Regions from separate parts of the Chitinimonas violaceus genome, predicted to be linked through region 3. Evidence: predicted binding sites of a transcription regulator. Region 3 holds the regulator's gene; each other region holds the start of a gene.

Region 1 (7,779 bases), on a different contig from region 3:
GGAAAAGGTATCGTTCTGATAGGCATGGGCGAGCGGACCTCGCCTCAGGCAGTCAGCCAGCTGGCTCGTACCTTGTTCGCCAAAGGTGCAGCGAGCCTTGTGCTAGCTGCGCAGATACCCAAGTGCCGTGGTGCAATGCATTTGGATACCGTGTTCACCTTTTGTGATGTGGATCTGGTGACCATTTTCCCAGAAATGGTCAATGCAATAAGAGTGCACAGCATTCGGCCGGGTACGAAGGAGGGTACGCTGGATGTACGTACAGAACAGCAGCCATTCCTGGATGTCGTCGCACAAGCATTGGGGTTGGCAAAATTGCGGGTGGTGGCAACGGGTGGTGATGCTTTCGAGGCTGAGCGTGAGCAATGGGATGACGGCAATAACCTGCTTGCTCTAGCTCCGGGCGTAGTTATGGCTTATAGCCGCAATACTTATACCAACACACTGCTGCGCAAAGCGGGTGTTGAAGTCATCACCATTCCGGGTGGTGAACTAGGTCGTGGTCGTGGTGGGAGCCATTGCATGAGTTGTCCCATCGAACGCGATCCAATCTAGTCCATCCCTCCAGGAAAATATCATGAGCTATAACCTCCGCAACCGAAGCCTGTTGGACTTAAAGGATTTCTCACCGAGGGATATCCGTTTCCTGCTGAACTTGGCAGCAGAACTCAAGCGTGCAAAGTGTGCAGGAATTGAACATCCACGTTTGAAAGGTAAAAATATTGCATTGATTTTCGAAAAAGCCTCGACAAGAACGCGCTGCGCTTTCGAAGTCGCGGTGCATGATCAAGGTGGCCATGTTACCTACATTGACTCTGAAGGTTCGCAACTGGGCCACAAGGAGTCACTCAAAGATACGGCACGTGTTCTGGGCCGAATGTATGACGGCATTGAATACCGGGGGTTTCACCAAAGCGTCGTGGAGGACCTCGCGCGATTTTCTTGCGTACCTGTCTGGAACGGTCTGACCGATGAAGCGCATCCAACGCAGGTCTTGGCTGATTTACTGACGATGGAGGAATTTGGTGAACGCCCACTGCGCGAACTATCGTTTTGCTATCTGGGCGATGCCCGTTTCAACATGGGATGCTCGTTGTTGATCGGTGGCACTCAAATGGGCATGGACGTGCGTATCGCGGCACCTACCAATCTGCAGCCACCTGTTGAACTAGTGGCGCAAATGCGCGAATTGGCGCGTACAACCGGTGCTCGCATTACGATCGAAACGGATCCGAGGATAGCCGTAGCAGGCGCTGATTTCCTCGATACCGACGTTTGGGTTTCGATGGGTGAACCAGAGGCAGTCTGGAAAGAGCGTATCGACCAACTACTACCCTATCAGGTAACCACAGCGCTAATGCAGGCGACAGGTAAGCCGCATACGCGTTTCATGCATTGCCTGCCCGCTTTTCATAACCTGGAAACTGAAATCGGCCGGCAGGTTTATGAACGCTTCGGTCTTGCGGAAATCGAAGTGACAGACGAAGTATTCGAATCCGAAGCATCCATCGTATTCACTCAAGCTGAAAACCGTATGCACACCATCAAGGCGGTCCTGGTTGCCACGCTTGCATAAGAAAAGTCCATGAAAATTGTTGTTGCATTGGGCGGCAACGCCTTACTCAAGCGCGGGCAGTTGTTAAGTGCGCAGAATCAACTGGAAAATATCCGTTGTGCAGCCGCTCAGATTGCTCGCTTGGCACATGAGCACACGTTGCTAATCACCCATGGCAATGGACCTCAGGTTGGGTTGCTTGCTTTGCAAGGTGCAACCTATGGCGTCGTGCCACCCTACCCCATGGATGTGCTTGGTGCCGAAACTGAAGGCATGATCGGTTATCAGCTAGAGCAAGAGGTTGCCAATCTGCTGCCTGCCGAGTGTACCGTTGCCACGCTGTTAACACGGGTAGAGGTTGATCCGAACGACCCAGCTTTTACACATCCTACGAAGCCAATTGGACCGGTCTATACACGGGATGAGGCTTATCATCTCAACGCAGATAGAGAATGGACGATGGCAGCCGATGGCGCAGGCTTTCGCCGCGTAGTTGCCTCTCCCCAGCCACTGCGTATTGTCGGGTTGGCCCCAATTCGATGGTTACTGGATCATGGTGCCGTTGTGATTGCTGCGGGCGGTGGTGGTATCCCCGTGACGCGAATTTCAGGTAGCCACAAATTACAAGGTGTCGAGGCTGTAATTGACAAAGACTTGTGTAGCAGTCTGCTGGCGCAAAACCTGGATGCCGACTGTTTGATCATCGCAACCGATATAGAAGGCGTATATCTTGATTGGCAGCAGCCTAATCAGCGAGTGTTGAAGAATGCATCACCTGCATTGCTTTGTGCCGAGTCATTTGCGACGGGCTCCATGGCGCCTAAAGTCCAGGCCGCGTGCCAATTCGTTCAAGCAACAGGTAAGAGGGCCGTTATCGGCCTATTGGACCAGATAGAGGAAATGCTGGCAGGCACTGCTGGTACCCTGATCACCCCCGACCTTGCCAAGCCATGTAAACACAGATGAGACTCCCATCCTTTATCAGCATTGGCAGCTAGTGTTTTAGGGCACCCCACTTGTTGTTATCGTCTGGCCCGTTCGAAACAGGACCGATTGCGAACAGCTTGACAGTACAAAAGCTTGTTGGCGCTTACGGTTGATAGTAGAACGGGCGATCCAGGTATTTGGAAGTAGGCAATTAGTGAGACAGTAGTACAGGGACAGTCATTGTCTGCAATATGGTTCGGCTCGTGCCGCCCAATACCAATTCCAGCAACCGCGAATGCCCATATAGTCCCATTACGATCAGGTCCACATTCATATCCGCTGCTGAATTCAGCAAGGTATTACCAACATTGCGGCTCAAGCCTGACTCGCGCTTCACCTCGACGTTTATGGCATGCCGAGCCAGAAAAACTGCAATATCCGCACCAACCACTTCGCCATGTCCATGCTCGCTGACCTGAGGATTGACGATCATAACTGTTACTTGCTGAGCGCGTGCCAATAGTGGCAATGCATCGGCAACCGCTCTTGTTGCTTCGCGTCCCGCATCCCAGCCAATCAAAATATGATGGCCAGGTAAATCGAATTCACCTGCGTAGGGCAATACCAGCACAGGCTTACCTGAGCCAAGAACAATTGCTTGCGGTAAGCCGGATGGCGTATTTCGCCCTAGATACTTGCGATCATCCTGTCCTAGGATCGTCAGATCATGATACCGGGCATTGACACAAGCTGTGTTGATGGCAGAGCCGATATATTGGCGCCACTCGGTTTGTACGCCATCAACCTGTTTTGCCTCTTGTTCAAATATTGCACGCGCTTTGGCAGCATCAACCTCTAGGTTGCGCTGCAGAATGTCGTAGACCTCGGGTACACGGTCACCATTGAAACCGATAACTTCGCTTGGGCGATCTGTCACATACAACCCTGTTAGTCGTGCGCCATGCTGCTGAGCTAACTTGAGTGCAAAACTGACATGTTTTGCTACTCGTGGTCCACTATCTACGAGAACCAATACACTCTTGTAGCTCATGTTCTTGCCTCCTGTTATGTTTACGCCTCTGTTTTACCCTCAATAAAGCCATTTGGATTTGATCAAGATCAAGTTTGCGATATTGAAGAAAGTGCGAAGAACAACTGGAGCCCATTCCATGCACCGGATTCAGATTAGGATCCATTTCTGATATGTAAAGCGGGGGTATGACCGTATGTCTCCCACCATTCAAGTCAAGGTGGTAGAGGATATCTGCAGCTGTAATTTAGTTGTATAACTAACAAACTTGGAGAATAGGAAAAGCTCAGTATTGCAACTGCTGATCCAGACATCACATTTGGCAAAGAAAACCGATGTTTACAGCACTACTGATGTAGATACATGCGAGGGGTCCCATGAAGCGGACAGCGCAAAAACTACTGATTCGGGCCTTTGTCACCGCGGCAAATGCAGTCATGATTACAGACCGATATGGCCATATCGTGTGGGTAAACAAAGCATTGTGTCGTCTTAGTGGTTTCAACGAGGATGAGCTGCTCGGCAAGACACCTAATATATTGCGTTCCGGCGTCCAAAGCGCAGCATTCTATCAAGTGCTCTGGGAAACTATTCTTGCTGGTCAACCCTGGCAAGGCGAGTTGGTTGAACGAAGCAAGGATGGAACGCTCTTTACTGTCAACCAGATTATCACGCCATTATTTGATGATGAGGGGGCCATTACTCATTTTATTGCCATTCAACATGATATGACTTCGCAGGGTAATGAGCGCGAAAAAATAAAACACCTTGCGTACCATGATAGTTTGACTGGTTTGGCTAATCGACAGTACTTCCTTGATATGCTGGCTAGCGCCATTGATGCTGCAGCCAAGCAGCATAAGATGCTTGCAGTAATGTTCCTGGACCTAGACCACTTCAAATCGGTAAATGATAATCTTGGCCATGCTATTGGCGACAAACTGTTGATTGCCGTCGCGGGACGACTTTTAGGTGCGGTTAGAAAATCTGACCTAGTAGCTCGATTAGGTGGCGATGAATTTACTGTGCTCGTGACAGACTTGGCGGACATTAATGATGTGAAAGCTATAGCGAACCAGTTGGTGACAGCCATCAGCCAACCCTTCGTCTTTGATCAATTGCAAGTCCTTACCCATCCCAGTATTGGTATAAGCCTCTATCCCCGCGATGGAAGTTCAGCAGACGAATTGCTTGCCAAGGCAGATGCGGAAATGTACCGCGTCAAAGCACAGGGTGGGAGCGGGTGGCGATTGGACACTTAGGACTGAACGACAGTGAACCCATTAGTCTCGTATCTCTAGCGCAATTGCATAACTATCATTCGGCCGCTAATTCACTCATCTCAGACGGAAAGCCAATTGCTGCATGCCCTAGTTACTGACATGCTATTCATCAATTTATTTAGTGTGCATCAGGACGATAGCAAATTCTGTTGCCAAACTGTGGCAATCTAAGTTTCTTCCATGCAGTGACGCATTTCGTCCTCTTCGTAAATAATATGGAATAAAGATCAATCGGACTTCACAATCACCCGAGGTGATTCACTGTACGCCTATTTAAATCTAGTGCAGAACTCGCAGTTGCTGACGCGATCATAATGGTATGTGCGCCATTTCTTAGTCTGGATTGATTGTGAATTAGCGCCAACTCGTGGAGCTATTGATGATGGTAATAGCTACTGATATCTATTCAATTCAGCGCAGAGCTGTGAGGAAAAACTGGTCATGTCTGATTGGCACGCCCTACAAGCGACCCAGGTGACAGAGCTGCTCAAGGTCGATCCAGATAAGGGACTTGATGATCATGACGCCTCTGAACGATTGCGCACTCATGGTCCCAATCGACTGAACTGCCGGTCCGAGCGTAGCCCCCTATTACGGTTTGCCACGCAAATCCTCCAACCAATGATTCTGGTACTGATAACCGCAGGTACGGTTACTGTCCTACTTGGTGAATGGGTCGAAGCTAGCGTGATCTTTGGTGTTGTGCTGATTAATGCACTGGCTGGCTTCATCCAAGAGGGAAAAGCTGAGGCTGCCTTAATGGCACTGGCAGAGTCGGTGGCTACTGAAACCACAGTGGTCAGAGACGGTACACATCGCAAGCTAAATGCCATAGAGATTGTTCCCGGCGATTTGGTTGTACTTGCAAGTGGCAATAAAGTACCGGCCGACCTACGCCTGCTCGCCAGTAAAGCGCTTCGTACTATTGAAGCAACCCTAACGGGTGAATCTGCAGCGGTGAGCAAAAGTACGGCAGTGCAGCTAATCGATACACCATTGGCAGAACGGCAGAATATGGCTTTCGCTGGCACTTTGGTGGTGGGCGGCCAGGGTATAGGGGTTGTTACTGCCACAGGCGTTAGTACGGAGACTGGGCGGTTATCCCAGCTAATCTCGCAGGCACCAGTACTAACAACACCATTGATGCGCAAAATGAACTTGCTCATCAAGCATCTGCTGCTGGTGATTCTAGTCTTGGCTGCACTCTCCTTTGCCATCGGTGTACTACGTGGGGAGGCAACCTTCGACATGTTCATGGCGGCCGTTGCACTGGCGGTAGGTGCAATTCCGGAAGGATTACCGGCAGCGATGACTATTACCCTGGCTATCGGTGTAGCCCGCCTGGCCAAACATCAAGCAATTATTCGCAAGTTGCCCGCGGTCGAGACCTTAGGTAGTACCACGGTTATCTGCTCCGACAAAACTGGCACATTGACCGAGAACGCCATGACAGTCCGTGAGATCTGGGCGGGCATGACCAGTTTTTCCGTAAGCGGGCAGGGTTATGAGCCGTCTGGCGGCATTGTCAATGTCGAGCAACCTGCCACTGTCAGTGGTGCGCTGCGTGAGGTCCTGTTGGCAGGTGTGCTCTGTAATGATGCACGTTTACTTCGCGAAGGCCAGAACTGGACAGTGGCAGGGGATCCCACTGAGGCAGCGCTGTTGGTAGCGGCACGCAAAGGAGGCTTGGACGATACCACGCTGAACACGATTTTTCCCCGGTTGGACGAGCTACCCTTCGATCCAGACCGTCAATACATGGCCACCCTGCACGAGATTGAAGGCATACAAGTTATCTGTGTTAAAGGCGCTGTAGAGAAACTCCTACCTGCTTGTACCAGCATGCTGGATAGCCAAGGCCATGAGTTACCGCTGGTCTCAGGGGTTATCCAAGCAACAGCAACTCGGATGGCAGATGATGGCTTGCGGGTGTTGGCATTGGTACGCTCCGAATTGGGTCCCAATCAACAACTCGAACATGCCAATATTGGGTCTGGGCTGGTGTTTCTTGGCCTTGTTGGCATGCTCGACCAGCCCAGGCCTCGTGCCATTGCTGCGGTACGTACCTGCTACGCGGCAGGCATTCGCGTGAAGATGATTACTGGCGATCACCCTGGAACAGCAAGAGCTATTGCTCGCCAATTAGGCATCATCGGGTACGACGGCCAAGCGCTGACTGGTGGCGAACTGGCATGCCTAGATGAGTCCGCTTTGCGCAAAGCTGTCATCGCTGTTGATGTATTCGCCCGCGTCGAGCCTGAGCAGAAGTTGCGACTGGTGAGGGCTTTGCAAGCCAATGGCGAGGTAGTTGCCATGACAGGTGATGGAGTAAACGATGCACCAGCACTCAAGCAAGCAGATATTGGCATCGCCATGGGCTTAGGTGGGACCGAAGTGGCTAAAGAGGCTGCCGCGATGGTTCTTACTAATGACAACTTCGCCACTATCGAAACCGCTATCAAGGCGGGGCGCGGTATCTATGACAATCTAATCAAGTTTTTAGTCTGGACTATTCCGACCAACGCTGGCGAGGGGTTAGTAATCTTCACTGCCCTCTGTACCGGCACAACGCTGCCCATCACACCATTGCAGATTCTGTGGATCAATATGACTACGGCTATCCTACTTGGGCTGATGCTTGCATTTGAGCCGGTCGAGCGTGGCATCATGCAACGCCCACCGCGACTACCAACAGCCCCAGTGCTTGAGCGAGAACTAATCCTCCGCATTCTCATGGTCGGGTTTATGCTGCTGCTTGGTGCCTTTGGCATGTTTGAGTTGGCGCTGTATTGGGGTCACTCTTTGCCAGTTGCACGTACCATTGCCTGTAATGTCTTCGTGATGGTGGAAATTTTTTATCTATTTAATTGTCGATCCCTCACTCAGCCATGTTGGGTTAATGGCTGGTTTACAAACCAATGGATATGGATTGGCAGCGGTACTATGTTGTTGCTGCAATTAGCCTTTACATACCTCCCAATCTT
Region 2 (7,779 bases), on a different contig from region 3:
GCTGCGCTATTGGGATCACGCCCCCACTTCCTACATCAAGCCTGCACAGAGGCAGAAAATTTCATGCAGCGCAGTGCAAACATTGACCGGCTGTGCCGAATGCCGGCAATGCGGTACAACTTTTCGCGCAGAAAACGCTCGTAGCCAGCTGTACCATCTACAGCCACTTTGACTAGGTAGTCATACTCGCCTGATACGAGATACGCCTCCAATACTTCGGGCAATGCCGCCAGCTCTTCACCAAAACGTGTCAGAGCATCGTCCTCGTGCCTGTCCAACGTGACCTCCAGCAATACTGTATCGGCCATGCCCAGCTTCTGCTGGTCGAGCAAGGCCACATAGCCACAGATATACCCTTCCGTCTCCAGCTGACGTGTGCGATTCCAACAAGCGGTGGTAGACAAACCCACCAGTTCGGCCAGTTCTGCATTACTAAGGCGTGCATTCTTCTGTAGCTCACGCAGTATCTTGCGATCCTGGTTGTCCAATGGACGGTTCTTGGCGCTCACAGTCTATTCCTTGAATATTGTTCCTTAATATTAAGGCAAGAAAGAACAATCTTCCAAACAAGACCCTGAACACCAATCAAATCGAAAGCCTATTCAGCAAATAGGCCGTTATATTTTCCCTACGTTTTCTTGCTCTCTACAGCGGCCTTCAGCCACAAGCGGAAAAGAACCTGTTCAAAGTCTCGCAAGCTAGCGCAATACAAGCAGTAACACCTGAGTAAGCCACGTTTGCAAGTAGCAAGCGGGCATACCGAAGGGCTGTATTGCTGATGGGCTGCAGACTTTGAACAGGCTTAAGGGAAAGTTGGAGGTCCTACCCGACCACCACCAGCATTGCCGGTCCACTCACGACTGGCTTGGGTAACACTCGGCGCGACTGGTGCTGATTGACTGCCCGAAAGGAAGCAAGAAAACGACCCTTGCCAGCAAAATAAAACCCGTACTAAGCAACCAGTACGGGTAAGGGGTACAACACAAAAGGCTAAAGCGATAGGGTATTCAGATCATAAACCGTTCCTCAGGCGAGCAAGTCCACCTTGCCAGCTTTCTGCTTATCATCGCTAGTTGTCTGTTGTGGCAACAGATCGAGATAGCGGTCGCCACCCGGCAAGCCAAGCAGGCGTAGCGCGAGGTCGCCAATTAGCGGAGACGCCTCGGCATCGGTCAGATCTGGCTGTTGAATCTGGAATGGCATGCGTACTGGTTCATTGCTCAAACGGTCGAACAAATCTGCCGCCGTTCCTGCAAATTCGGTGAAATCCGGCAAGCTGTAGTCGCCTTGCTCTGCTGCTTGGTCTTGAACCTGACTGTTACGATTTTGCGTTACTGCAGCAGATTCGATTGAAGCGCTGTAACGGATTTCCATTTCAAACGCAAAACTGCGGCCATCGGCCGTCGTTATTACACCTTTGCCTTTGAAGATGCTGGCTTCCTGCAAGCTGAATCCTGCCGCTTGCACTTGGCCATTTTCGTCTTGCTGGCTCAAGCTGACTGCGCCAAAGCGCGATTCGCTGGCGAGTGATGCGTCCTCAAAGCGGATTTGCGCCCCCTCTGCTGCGTCGCCTAGCAGAAAGCTGGTAAAGCCTTTCACGAGCTTTTGCGCCATATCCGTCATGCTGTTGTTGAGCTGCTCAATGCGCTTGCTGACCAAATTTTCCAGCTTGTCGAGCGAAAGCGGGGATTTACCCTGCCCCCCCTGCTGACGCTGAGCCACCGTACGTTGGTCAGTATTCGCTGCGCTGTTAAGCATCGCGGGCAAGGATGTATTGGAGACATTGATATTCATGACGGATTCCCCCTTGTTGTTCGACTTATCGGTTAGGCATTCCACACACTTTAGACGACTGTGACAAACGGTCAGGGCTTAATAGGTTGAGGCTGTTGATTTCATCCCTCCTGCGTACTCAACCTAGAATGAATTTATTCAATCTGCGCCATGCCATGAAGGGAGAATCTTGAATGAAACAAACCACCTTCCTGGCACTGATATTCATGCTGACAGCCGCCATGCCCACCCTGGCTCAAGGGAGGGTATTTGGCTTCGCCGGCAAAAGCATCGATGACCCCAACTTCGCTACCGCGTTTCATGGATTTGAAGACGAAGCACGTAAGAATGACGACCGAGCAATCAATATCGGCGAGCAAGGACCCGAGCACTTCCGCAAGCAAGGTGATGCCTTGTCCAAGGCTGCCGCCCAACCCTTGAATGGTATCGCCGTATCGGTAACCAATTCAGACTGGCTCGCGGACAAGGTCATGCCGGCAATCGTGGCGAAACATATTCCAGTTGTGACCTTCGATTCAGATTTCGAACCCAAGCACAGCAAATTCCGAACAAGCTATATCGGCCCCGATAACTTCGAGATTGGTCGTGATTTGGCCAAACTCGCCAAACAATTCCTACCCCACGGCGGCACGGTATCGTTCATGACCGGTGGCCAACACCTTGGCCGGCAAAACCCGAACCTTACCGATCGCATGACTGGCGCACGCCAGGAGCTGAGTGGTAACAGCGCCCATCCAAAAAATCAGCCGTTGAACGGCATAAATGGCTGGACTGAAGCCAGCGATAGCCCGTCGTATACCAATGACGACGATCAGCTCGCGATCAGACAGACCAAGATGGCGGTACTCAACCCCAAGATTGATGTCTTGATTGCCGTGGGGCATTGGCCCATTGTGGACGAAAGTGCCTTTCGCACCATGATGGTATCGGCTACTGCCGACCCCAAAACAGGGAAACCCATTGTTATCGTGGCGGTCGGCGCAATCTCACCTGAAAAGCGAGCGTTGATAGATGACCAACTGGTACAAGGCTATGTGTCGCTCAACTTCGACCAGATGGGAAGGCTGGCTTATCAAAACCTGAATAAACTGGCCAATGGTGAAAAAATCCCCGAGCGGATATCACAAGCAAATGTGATCTTGAAAGGCAATCGATAAACAGGGAAACACCGCCAGCTTGAGCCTGCTGTATCAAACCTTCCCCTTTTGGATACGATGCGCTTCGTATATTGCCCAGACAGCGGGATCATCCACCCAAGGTGGGTTGACTTCCTGTAACTGGAAATAAAACTTCAGTCGTCCGCTTGGCACCCAGTCTTTACGATTGCGATAACAGCAACGCAATTCAGAAGTGGTGATAGGGACATGTCCAGCATGTTGCTCACGGGTTACTACATCCAGACTGTCGATACGATTACCGGGTATACCGAACTGGGGTGGCACATCCAATGCAAAATGGACAGTCCCCCGCCGTTGCTGGATAACAAATTGCAGACCAAACTTACATGCTCGTCTGAAGATAATATCCTCAGTATTCTGGTTCCCTTTTTGCAGCAGCGTGCTGATTTGTGTTTTCACTGCCTCAAGCGGTGCATAACGCGTCCCCTTTAACGCATCGTAGTATTCCTGCAAGGCTGCCTTTTGCAATGGGCTCAAATAATCCACTTGCTTATGATGAGCCAAGTTAGCATTGATGTTGTTTTTAGTGCTCGGCGGCTCGCCCACACCAAAATCTTGTACAGGAACCCGACCAAATGTCCGGTTATTGAATTCATCGCAAATCAAGAATTGGCCCACGGATCGCAAATGGTGCGCCACACCGGCAGGTAACGAATTCACATAAGGTGCTCTAGCCTGGCTGATGCCATATATCACATCGCCAGCCTTGAACTGCTGATTAAATGGCTGCCCAATTGTCATATATCTACTCCTTATGCGTTGTACCTGCTTCCCATACAAAAAGCCTGTTAATGATCTGTTTTCGGAAAAAGATCATTAACAGGCTTTACAACTACTCAAGAAAAGATCACTAAAGATGCATATCTAACTTATTTGGCACTGATCTGGAACATACGGATTATTGGTGCTTTTGAATCCGGCCCAAACCACCGCGAGAAAATCTGGCTGGCTTCACCCGATTTTTCCATACTAACAATGGTTTTATTCACTTCCTTCAGTAAACGCTTTTCCTCTTTGTGCTCAGTCTTGCGTACAGCAATACCGAACACCTCGAACGAAAGACTCAGATTTGGGATTTCAAACTTTTCCTTGTTAGGCATCTTGTTCAACAGACCAGCAAGAATCGGCTCTTCCGCGCTTACCGCGTCCAACATACCCTTACTGAGTGCCGCAAAGGCTTTGTCATGATCCGAAAACAGAACGACATTTACACCTGGTATTTCACGGTATAACTGCTTCTCTGTTGTAGAGCTTGTAACCGTGCCAATTGTTTTATCTGAGAGATCTTCAATCTTCTTTACTCGACCAACAGGCGTAACAAACTTCTGCCATGTAACAAAATAACCATGACTAAAATCAACGATTTTTTCACGCTCCGGAGTCTTAGTCAGCGTAGCAATAATCATGTCCACTTCTTTATTTTGCAAACTGGGGATACGCTGTGCCGGCTCCAAACCTTTTACAACGATTTTCACTCCCAGCTGTTTAGCAATCGCCATGGCAAAATCCACGTCATAGCCAGAAATGGTTTTACTCTTCGGATTATATTCACCAAATGGTGGTGTGGCTTTCTTTACACCTACAACCAAGGTACCGCGCTTTTTAATTTCATCCAAATCATCAGCAACTGCAGCACTTAATGACAACAGGCCAAGTAAGGCCGAAAATATAATGTTCAACTTCATCACTAATTATCCAAAGCAAAGACAGCAGATTACAATCTGCGATTATATGCCCGTGTCCTTACTGTTAGATATTAGGCATTGTGCTAGCTGCGGTAAGCCCCATTGGAGGAAGTCGCATTGCGATTTTCCCCAGCAAGCAATCAAGCCTTTACATTAATTGGGGTGACTTTAATACTGGAATATAAAAATTCACTATCCGGTCATTCCCCAAGAAATACATCACTATTATCGCAACCTATTTCACCCAATCTTAGAGTCGCTCACAAAACCCAGCTAAGTGATTCTGGCTAGGCACGCAAGCGTAGACAGGTGGCTACGGCAAGCTTACACAACAACGCCAGAAGGGTTTTGTTAATGGCTCTTAAGCGCTTGTTACAGAGATCTGTCTCGAGCAGCTGCAGAAGCCCTGATCATGGCTACGCAGCAAGATCGTAAACCAGTTCTAACCAGGCTCTTCACTCCCCAAGGCGGGAACCAATGGCTTAGCACCCCTACGAAACAGTACCTCTCAGCCTCTCCGACCCTTGTCACTCCATCCGCCTACATCAATATATTCACATTCGGTTTGATGTAAGTTAAGATATTTCAAGAATTACTGAAAATTCAGGAAATGCAATGACTATGTCACCACTCGTCCAGACCTTTGTGCTGCACTTCGGTGAAATGGGCAGCCGATGGGGTATCAACCGTACAGTAGGCCAGATCTATGCCCTGCTGTTTATATCTGAGCGCCCATTGAATGCTGACGAGATGGCCGAAGCGCTGGGTTTTTCGCGCTCGAATATCAGCATGGGCATGAAAGAGCTGATGTCCTGGCGACTGGTGAAACTTCAGCATCTGCCGGGGGATCGGCGTGAGTATTTCTCGGCCCCCGAGGATGTCTGGGCTATTTTCCGTACGCTCGCCGAAGAGCGGCGCAAGCGCGAGATCGACCCTACGCTGTCGATGCTCCGTGATGCGTTGATGGCGGAACCGGCCACCGATGCTGAAAAACACGCACAAGATCGTATGAAGGAAATGCACGATCTGATTGAACTCACTACCGAGTGGTTCAGCGATGTGCAAAAGCTCGACTCAAAAACCCTGGCCCAGCTGATGAAGCTAGGTGGCAAAGTAACCAAGCTGCTGGAAATCAAAGACCGCCTGTTGCTTGGTATGGGCAGCAAAACATCAGAGGAGCAAAAAACGACTGATTAGTCTAAGAACCTGCTTACGATCTTTCGTAAATGGCTGTCATCAGGCCGCAGAGCAGCACATGACCCTGATCGCAGCTACGCATAAAGTCGAAAACAGGCTCTAACCAAGCTGACGGCATGCAGGCTAACGCGGTGGGGGGACATCGCAAACGCCTGGTCCCCCTGCCGCCCTGCTTTGTTTTATCAGCCGTCATCGCCCCGCCGGGCATCTTGAAGCACCGCTCCTAGTACTTGGCTGCGGTCCTTCAAAATACCTGGCAGGCAAGGCAAAACCGTCGTTCTTACTTGAGGCAAGCATCATGGACCCCCTGCTGCTGGCGCGCATACAATTTGGCGCCAATATCAGTTTTCACATTCTCTTCCCCACCATCAGCATCGCCCTCAGCTGGGTGCTGCTGTTCTTCAAACTTCGTTACAACCGCACTGGCGACACCAAATGGATGCTGGCCTATCGCTTCTGGGTGAAGGTCTTTGCACTGACTTTTGCGCTTGGCGTTGTCAGCGGCATTACCATGAGTTTCCAATTCGGCACCAATTGGCCGGGCTATATGGAAACCGTGGGCAATATCGCCGGGCCGCTGCTGGCCTATGAAGTGCTGACTGCCTTTTTTCTGGAAGCAGGCTTTCTCGGCATCATGCTGTTCGGCAGCAATCGTGTGTCGAACCGTGTGCACACGCTGGCAACCTTTCTCGTCGCTTTCGGCACATCGATATCGGCGTTCTGGATCCTGTCGCTCAACTCCTGGATGCAGACCCCTGTCGGGTTCGAGATGATCAATGGAAAGGCCCACGCGACTGACTGGCTGGCCATTCTGTTCAATCCCTCCATGCCCTACCGGCTTACCCATATGTTGCTGGCGTCGGGTTTGACGGTCTCCTTCCTTGTGGCAGGTTTGTCCGCTTACCGCTGGCTGCGTAACGATCGCGACCCCAGCGTGTTGGCAGCAATGAAGACCGGCATCTATCTCGCCGCCGCGTTGATCCCCTTGCAGATCGTGGTTGGAGACCAGCATGGCTTGAATACCCTGCAACACCAACCCGCCAAGGTCGCCGCCATGGAAGGGGTATGGGAAACCGAACGTGGCGCGCCCATGCTGCTGTTCGCTCTGCCGGACAAGGAAACCCGCAGCAATCAATACGCTATCGGTATCCCCAAGATTGCCAGCCTGATCCTCACTCACGATTTGAATGGAGAAATACGGGGGCTCAATGAATTCGAAGGCAAACACCCGCCCGTGCTGCCCGTGTTCTGGGGTTTCCGCCTGATGGTCGGCATAGGCATGCTGATGCTTGCCGCGAGTTGGCTATCCAGCTGGCAGTTAAGGCGGCGGGGTGAACCGGCACCTTGGATGGCCAGAATACTCGTCGCCATGACCTTCTCGGGCTGGGTAGCCACCCTGGCGGGCTGGTACGTCACAGAAATCGGCCGGCAGCCCTATCTCGTGTACGGCGTACTCACCACTGCGCAAGCTGCCAGCAAAGTGCCGGCAAGCATGATTGCTACAACGCTGATTGCCTACCTTGCGCTCTACACGGCGCTCATCGTCGCCTACATCTCCGTCATCTTCTACCTGGCCCGCAAAGCCCGACAGGTAAAAAACGAAAAGGATGCCGTACCCCTCCCCGCCCAGCCGACTATCGCTGAAGGAACCGCCATATGACACCCGATCTTTCCACACCCGCCGGCTGGTTGCCTATCGCCTTTATGGCGTTGATGGGCCTCTCCATGCTCGCTTATGTGATTCTCGACGGATATGACCTGGGGGTCGGCATTCTGCTTCGCCGCGCCAACGATGCCGACAAAGACACCATGATCGCGTCGATCAGCCCTTTCTGGGATGCCAACGAAACCTGGCTGGTTTTGGGTATCGGCATCCTGCTGGTTGCATTCCCACTTGCCCACGGTGTCATTCTTACCGCACTCTA
Region 3 (7,779 bases):
CTGGATGCCCAGGCCGATGGTGCGTTGTTGCGTTTACGCCAGCTGGCGGGTTTGCCCGCACTGACTATCAGCCAGCCAGATGATGAAGAAGTAGCAGCAGATGCTGAGGCTGGGAAGGAAGCGGTGCCCGTCGCATCGCCTACAGATCTACCACCTTTACTTGATGCCATTAAAGCTGATGTCAAAGACAGGCCTTTGGTTATCGACGCCTTGGCGAACTGCATTCAGGAGGTGGCTGAGACCTTGATCGGGGAGTTCAAGCTGAATGATTTGCTGCGCATTATTCTGGAAACCCTCTATCGTAGTTTGGGGGCGCAGCGTGCATTGATTGCCACCCGTAGTGTGCAACGTAATGCGATTGTGGGTCGTTTCGGCTTTGGCGAGGATATCGATCAGTTCCTGCCAAAGTTCAGCCTGCCGCTTGACGATAGTGCGGATGTATTCCGTGTGACGCTGGCAAAGAATGCCGACATGTTGATTGAGGATATTGATAATCCGGGGATACAAAATCGAATTCCAGCTTGGTTCCGGCAGATAGGGCCGGGAAAGACCTTTTTGTTGATGCCGGTTGTGATTGACCGAAAGATCGTTGGGGTGTTTTATGCCGACAATCTCGAGGCGGGCAGTTTGATGTTGGGACCCAAGGAATTGTCCTTATGTAAGACTTTGCGTAATCAAGCGATTTTAGCGATTCGGCAGAAAACACCTGCTTAAATTGCGTCGCCGCAATAGCATTTTTGCTCTACTTTTCAAGTGGCTGTTAAATAACGAAAAATTAGTAATCAATCATTTTGTGCATTGCACAAAATCTGTTGACTCTAATTATGGTACTCCTCATAATGGGTTAATGCTGCGGTGCAAGATTTTTTAATCTGAACGCAGTTGCAACTACCCATGTCAAGCTAGGAGAAGACCATAATGTTTGCTACCACCGATTTCGCCGCACTCGGCCAAGCTCAAGTAGAAAAGTCGATCCGTTTGTCTAACATTGCCCTTGCCGGTGCTGAGCGTTTCTTTGCCCTGCAGCTCGATGTTGCCCGCGATCTGATCGCCGATAACACCACTACCGCCAAGGCATTCTCCGAAGTGAAAGATATGCAGGGCCTGTTTGCGTTGCAGCAGTATATCTCGCAACCTGCTGTAGATAAGGCGCTGGCTGTTGCAAAAAATGTCTATGAAGCCACCAGCAGCACACAAGCTGAGCTGGGCGCATTTGTTGAAGAGCAGGTTGTTGAATTCAATAGAAACTTGGTTTCCAGCCTGGACAAAGCGGTGAAGCAAGCGCCAGCCGGTTCTGAAATCATGGTTTCTGCTGTTAAAACAGCAGTGGCAACCGCGGCTTCCGCCTACGACACTGTTGCCAAAACCGCTAAGAAGGTGACCAGTGACTTTGCCGAGGCAGGCGTTGCTGCTGCAGAGACTTCGGCCAAGGCTGCCGCTGGTGTGGCAAAGAGCGCATCGCGCAAGTCGTCGCCGAATGTTGCTGCGTAAATCTACCTGCTGACCTGCGGGAGTCGGCTGTCGGCGCGATAACGTGCTGAAAAGATTCATGCTTCGGTTGGCGAGCAGATAGCAAAAACCCCACGACTTTGCGTGGGGTTTTTTATTGTCTGCTTGGTTGGGGTGGCTTTGAAAAGTTGCTGTGACTACTAAGCCACGTCAGCACGTGTGCTAAGCGGCGTGCTGGTGAGTCTGTATCACTGACCGGCACCGACATGAAGTCAAAAAGCGGCGGTTGGGCGTGAAACGGTCGGTAGTCTTCATCCTGGCTGTTTTGCAAATAGGCAGCAGCAAGCGTTGTAATCTTGGCTTGTAATTGTTGCTGTCCAACCCAGAGCGGGTGAAATGTGGCGAAGGGGATGGTATGTATCATTGTGGCCAGTCCCAATAAGCCACTACCTACTTCCTGTGCAAGTTGCGACAAGAATTGCGGCGCCAGGTGCCCGCCGGCATGCAGCCATCCTCTGGGCATGGGTGCAAGCGTATCCAGGATATCTTCCGCGCGCTTTAACATCTCGATAGTTCCGCCTGCGGCCAACTGAAAGCCATACTGACTGGCGAATGGACTGTCTTGCCATGCCACGGTAATGGCATTGTCTGGCAGCTGGTCGGGTATGGGGGTAGCTGCATAGATAAGCAGGTCATGGTCTTTGATGGCAGGCAAAGTCGAACCGTTGTAAAGCCATACAGAGGCTTCACGCTTGTCTGGCGGTGGTTTAGTTGCACCAGTGCCATTCCAGACTGAGCTACTCAAACCTGCTCGTTCCAGTCTGGTCTGCACTGTTTCCGGTGCGGCCGTTACAATTAATCGCATATAAGATCATCCCGCTCGGATTGCTCACAGAGCCGCCGTCGTATGGCCTCGTTACTGAGATGTTCGAGAAACCAACGTAATGCATTGCCACGTAATTTGCTGGGCCAGGCGACGTTCAGTTGCGCGACCGGTTTTTCTTCCTCCGCACGTAGTTCTATCAGCTTTCCACTTGCCAGATAAGGGGCGGCGCTGCGCCGAGGCAGGAAGCCAACACCCATACCTGCCAATTGCAGGCGTAATTTATCGCGCTGGCTCGCGACAGTAAGTGTCGCTTGGCCGGTCAATAAACCGGATGTGCGGGGCTGCAAAATACGTGAGCTATCGCCCACGCTAATTGCCCGATGCGCTCTGATTATATGCATGGGTACCGGTTGTGGCTCACGTGCCAACGGATGTTGTGGGGCAACGGCAAGAACAAATTCCACCCAACCTAGGGGTTGGCTACGAAACCCGCCCCCAGGTGGTGCTTCATCCGGTGCGCCGATAGCAAGGTCGGCGCGTCCGGTATACAGCGCATCCCAAACGCCACCGAACCCTTCGTGTAGGAAACGCAACCGTGTTTCACCACCAACGCGGTCGAAGGCTGCAATGGACTCCAGCAATACATCGAAATCGATGAGATCACCAACCGCGATACGCAGTTCGGGCTCCCAACCTGTCGCGACTCGCTTTACCCGTGCTTCAAGGGCAAGCACGGCATCAAGCAGTGGTCGGCCTTCACGCAACAATTCCTGGCCGGCTGGTGTGAGTTTGGCGCGATGCCCACTGCGATCAAAAATCAGTACGTCTAGATCTTGTTCAAGCTTTTGTATGGTGTAGGTAATTGCTGAAGGTACTCGGTGTAGCTCACTGGCAGCACTGGCAAAACTGCCTTTTCGATCAATAGCGTCGAGGACGACCAGGGCATCGAGCGACAAGCGCATTTCAAGGATTCCGAAGTAGTTAGGCTCAGTATTAACAAGCAACTGCCATAGAAGTATGGTCGACTCTGCTCAGTTTGCTGAAATATTCATCGAATCGCCTGAATAGATGCTGCGCCGCAGCATCAGTTTTAGTAATAGGTGATTGATTAATAGGGGTTTTCCTTGGGCGAAGCCGAGAGTAGGATGCTTTCCAGTTCCGGCGCAAGATCGGAATCTGATCATGGAGACCTACCGCATGAAATTGAAGTCTATCCTGGTGCTTTGGCCCTCGTTTCTGGTAGCGGGTATCTTGAATAGTTTGTTCTTCACGCTCTTTGACCCGCTCGAATTGAGTTTTAGCGGTGAGCCTTTATTTGAGAGCCGTGTTGTGGCTTATTCATGTGGTTTTTTTGTATGTTGGTTGTTTGCTGGCCTGTCGAGTGGCCTAACGCTCTTCTTCGAGCGGGATCGTAGCGAGATCAATCGTTATTGCCCTGTCGACTTCAACAAGCCGCATCAAGATGATAGCGAAGCCCATCTGACGCCTTAGAACCTGTGCGATCTGTCGCGAGTAGCTGTCAGCAGGGTGCAGAGCAGCACCTAAGCCCTGATCCTGACTGTATGGAGATTCATAGGCACCAAGCTATTGCCCACTTTTCAAAGCACGGCTTGGACTGTTGACTGTGAGTGGGTTTCTTTGAACAGGTTCTGGGAACTCGAATTTAAACAAAAAAACAAAGGCGACCATCTGGTCGCCTTTGTTTTTGTGGCTTATTGGGCAACATGGCAAGTACCGAGCAGCCCTTTTAGCGCGGTGATGTTCAGCAAGGTGATCTGTTTGCCGTGTACCTTGATCAAGCCATCAGCTTGGAAGCGCGAAAAGGCTCGGCTGACAGTTTCAAGTTTGAGGCCGAGATAACTACCAATTTCCTCCCGCGTCATCCGAAGGTGAAAGCCTTTGGCGGAAAAACCACGGGCTTCAAATCGCTGGGACAGATTGACCAAAAAAGCCGCGAGACGTTCTTCTGCCCGCATATTGCCCAGCAGTAGCAGCATACCTTGGTCCCGTACAATCTCCCGACTCATCAATTTGTAGAAGTGTCGTGTCAGGCTCGGGATTTGGCGCGATAAGCTATCCAGCTGAGTAAAGGGTAGCTCGCAAACTTCACCGTCTTCCAAAGCAATGGCGGTGCACGCATGCTTGCCCCCACCCAATGCATCAAGACCGAGTAATTCCCCGGCCATATGAAAGCCAGTGACTTGTTCCCGGCCATCTTCGGACAGGATGGTAGTTTTGAAGAAACCCGTTCTGACTGCAAACAATGAATGAAAAGATTGGCCTGCGAGGAAAAGGGCTTTTCCACGCTTCACCGGGACACGCTGACGGATAACTTCATCAAGCTGGACAAGCTCGTCAGCAGCGAGTCCGATAGGCAGGCATAGCTCGCGCAAGCTGCACGTAACACAACTGGAACGTAGTTCAACGAGAGGAATGACTTCTGGGATGCCGGACATTAAAAGGTCTCGAACACTGAATTGGGCGTAGGTGCGAAATGCATGTGTTGCTCAAAATTCCTATGCACCAACGTACACTTCAGTTTTTGTGCTGTGTTTTACCCTCGATAGCCCGTTTGCAGCAGACCTTGCGCCGCTTCAAACAAGCCTACGAGGCTTGGAAATAAACTCTACTTATGCTTGGTACATTAGATCTGGTTGGTTTGGCAGCGTGGTTTCTGGCGGGCTTTCTCGGCGGCGTACATTGCCTTGGCATGTGCGGCGGCCTTGTCACTGCATTAGGCTTGAATATATCAGGCCAGCGTGTGTATTTGCTTTTGGCTGTGAATCTGGGCCGCTTGGCTGCCTATATTACAATCGGTGCGCTGCTTGGTGGGATATCGGGAACGTTGGAATTGGCGTCACAAGCCTTATATTTGCAGACAATCCTGTATGTGGTCTCGCAGTTATTGGTTGTGATGCTGGGCCTGTACCTTGCAGGATGGTCGCCTTGGTTGGCTCGGCTGGAGCGGGCTGGCGTGCCGTTATGGCGGCATCTTCAACCCCGTTTAAGTGCTTTATTGCCTTTGCGTAGCATGCCAGCTGCCCTCCTTGCCGGCGCAATATGGGGGTGGCTACCCTGTGGTTTGGTCTATACCGCAGCAACGGCAGCCTTGGCGAGTGGCTCTGCATTGTCAGGCGCAGCTATCCTGGCAGCGTTTGGATTGGGCACATTGCCTAACTTGATGGCGATGGGCTTGGTAGCTAATCAACTGTTGCATTGGCGGCAGAAAGTGTGGCTTAGACAAGTTGTTGGGTTATTGCTCGCGCTTTATGGTGTGTTTGGACTCTTTCGTTATTTCATTGGGTAATGATTATGTCTGCTAATAGTTTTGATTCCCTGCTTGATTATCAGGATCAAATTCAGCAATTGATAAGCAAAGCTGAGCGGAGCCTTTACTGGTTTGATACTGATTTAAGTAGCAGCGGTATTGAGAAACCCGAATTGGCAACATTAATCCGTCAGTTCCTGGCCGGATCGAATCTGGCGCGGGTCAAAATCCTGTTACACGATGATGCATGGTTTTGGCGTAAATGTTCGCATCTGACTGAGTTATTAACTGTATTCGGTCATGCTGTAGAAATACGTCTAAGCAATGAAGTTGATAAAGCACCGGGTGAGCAATTCCTGCTAAGTGAGGCTGGAGTAGTGCGCCGTTTTTTTCCTACCTCCATGCGTGGTGAGGCGAGTGAATCAGGAACGGTGCGAACATTATGCCAACAGCGATTCGATGATTTATGGTCACGGGCCGAGCCACCGAGCGAGGGACGCCGGCTTTCTATTTAACAGGATAGGTTGATGCTGATGTTGCACCGCAATTTGACACTGGTTTTTTCCTTAAAAGCTGCTAGAATTTTGCCGTCGGTCGAATTTGATGCGTCAAAGGTTTCAAAGCCCTCGATCAACGGTCGATTGCTTACAAGTTTTATTTAGAACTCACACTTACTAAGGTTAAAACCATGAACAAGCTCCTCGTTGCTGCGCTGATCGCTTTGGGTCTGGCCGCTTGCGGTCAAAAGGAAGAAGCTCCTGCTGAAGCCGCTGCTCCTGCTGCTGAAGCACCTGCAGCTCCTGCTGCTGACGCTGCCGCCGCTCCTGCTGCTGACGCAGCAGCTGCTCCTGCCGCCCCTGCTGCTGATGCCGCAGCTGCTCCTGCTGCTGAACCTACCGCTCCTGCTGCAGCCCCAGCCGCTGAGCCTGCCGCTCCTGCACCAGCTGAAGCTCCAAAGCCATAATTTGGCGCAGCGAGTAATCGCATATGAAAAGCCGACCCTGGGTCGGCTTTTTCTTTGGTAGTTGCCTTAGTTAGAGTCTGTTCGTGATCTATTGCGCAACCGCGATCAGGGCTTTGTGCTCCTGACAACTGTGCATGACGGACATTGAACAAGGGTTGGAATATGAACAAGTTTGTTGTTGTACTAATTACTTTGGGATTGCTTGCTTGCGGTAAAAGGGAAGAGGTTATTCCGCCGGAAGTGCCTGTGGCGAAAGCGGCTGAAGTGATTGCTGCTCCGGCTACTGATGCTGCCGCAGCCACCACCGCTGCTACAGAGGCGGCCGCTGCTGAGTCTAACTAGGCGTATTGGTTAAACAACCAATACGAATGCAGTCGTGTTAGTGTGGATGAAATTGAAAAAGCCGACCTTGGGGTCGGCTTTTTCATGCTGGACTTGCTGCAAAAGGAATGTCAGGCAGTCCCTTATGATTTGATATGGCCCGGAATACGTGGGGTATTGACTACTACGTCGGCGTTCTGGGCACGGTGACGTAGTGCATGATCGATAAGTACCAGTGCAAGCATCGCCTCTGCAATCGGTGTTGCCCGGATACCAACACAAGGGTCATGCCGGCCGGTTGTTGAGACCTCGACGGGGTTACCTGCTTTGTCGATGGAACTGCGGGGTTGAGGAATGCTGGAAGTAGGTTTCAGCGCTAAGCTGACGCAGATATCCTGCCCGGTCGAAATCCCACCGAGAACCCCCCCAGCGTGGTTGCTGGCAAAACCCTCAGGCGTGAGTTCATCGCCATGCACACTACCGCGTTGCGAGACAGTATCAAAGCCATCGCCGATTTCGACACCTTTCACTGCATTGATGCTCATCATTGCATAGGCGACATCGGCATCCAGACGGTCGTAAACAGGTTCTCCCCAGCCTACAGGCACATTCTCTGCGACAACTTCAATGCGTGCGCCCACAGAATCCCGTTCCCCGCGAATCGTATCCATATAGGCTTCTAACTGATCAATCAGATCATCATTCGGGGCGAAGAACGCATTCTCGCCTACATGACGCCAGTCTTTGAAGGGAATGGAGATTTCGCCCAGCTGGCTCATATAACCACGGATGACGACACCGTATTTTTCTTTCAACCATTTTTTGGCGATGGCGCCGGCTGCCACACGTACTGCCGTCTCGCGGGCGGAACTACGGCCACCACCACGGTAATCACGTACGCCGTATTTATGCCAATACGTATAGTCAGCATGGCCGGGGCGAAAGGTTTCT

Evidence for each region. The regulator FNR, encoded in region 3, switches genes on or off when oxygen is low (the NO sensors DNR and NnrR bind a similar motif). The targets are predictions, from matches to a motif close to TTGATNNNNATCAA.
Region 1: ACUHMQ_RS17975 (universal stress protein) is a predicted target of FNR. The motif match lies at 3,592-3,605, and genes of this name have one in related genera.
Region 2: ACUHMQ_RS08355 (GbsR/MarR family transcriptional regulator) is a predicted target of FNR. The motif match lies at 5,223-5,236, and genes of this name have one in related genera.

Annotation. Positions count from the first base shown of each region.
Region 1 is NZ_JBQXDJ010000075.1:3,680-11,458, reverse strand. Features, by position in the region: gene ACUHMQ_RS17990 (arginine deiminase) at 1-555, shown strand, start outside; gene argF (ornithine carbamoyltransferase) at 578-1,576, shown strand; gene arcC (carbamate kinase) at 1,586-2,521, shown strand; gene ACUHMQ_RS17975 (universal stress protein) at 2,694-3,533, opposite strand; gene ACUHMQ_RS17970 (diguanylate cyclase domain-containing protein) at 3,890-4,774, shown strand; gene ACUHMQ_RS17965 (HAD-IC family P-type ATPase) at 5,237-7,779, shown strand, end outside.
Region 2 is NZ_JBQXDJ010000017.1:70,570-78,348, reverse strand. Features, by position in the region: gene ACUHMQ_RS08380 (Lrp/AsnC family transcriptional regulator) at 36-509, opposite strand; gene ACUHMQ_RS08375 (hypothetical protein) at 1,027-1,794, opposite strand; gene ACUHMQ_RS08370 (substrate-binding domain-containing protein) at 1,968-2,951, shown strand; gene ACUHMQ_RS08365 (hypothetical protein) at 2,985-3,713, opposite strand; gene ACUHMQ_RS08360 (transporter substrate-binding domain-containing protein) at 3,842-4,657, opposite strand; gene ACUHMQ_RS08355 (GbsR/MarR family transcriptional regulator) at 5,273-5,854, shown strand; gene ACUHMQ_RS08350 (cytochrome ubiquinol oxidase subunit I) at 6,153-7,514, shown strand; gene ACUHMQ_RS08345 (cytochrome d ubiquinol oxidase subunit II) at 7,511-7,779, shown strand, end outside.
Region 3 is NZ_JBQXDJ010000028.1:42,825-50,603, forward strand. Features, by position in the region: gene ACUHMQ_RS11345 (HDOD domain-containing protein) at 1-714, shown strand, start outside; gene ACUHMQ_RS11350 (phasin family protein) at 919-1,491, shown strand; gene ACUHMQ_RS11355 (hypothetical protein) at 1,604-2,314, opposite strand; gene ACUHMQ_RS11360 (LysR family transcriptional regulator) at 2,305-3,237, opposite strand; gene ACUHMQ_RS11365 (hypothetical protein) at 3,473-3,766, shown strand; gene fnr (fumarate/nitrate reduction transcriptional regulator Fnr) at 3,988-4,731, opposite strand; gene ACUHMQ_RS11375 (sulfite exporter TauE/SafE family protein) at 4,908-5,582, shown strand; gene ACUHMQ_RS11380 (DUF7931 domain-containing protein) at 5,588-6,058, shown strand; gene ACUHMQ_RS11385 (hypothetical protein) at 6,232-6,507, shown strand; gene ACUHMQ_RS11390 (hypothetical protein) at 6,670-6,849, shown strand; gene aroC (chorismate synthase) at 6,972-7,779, opposite strand, start outside.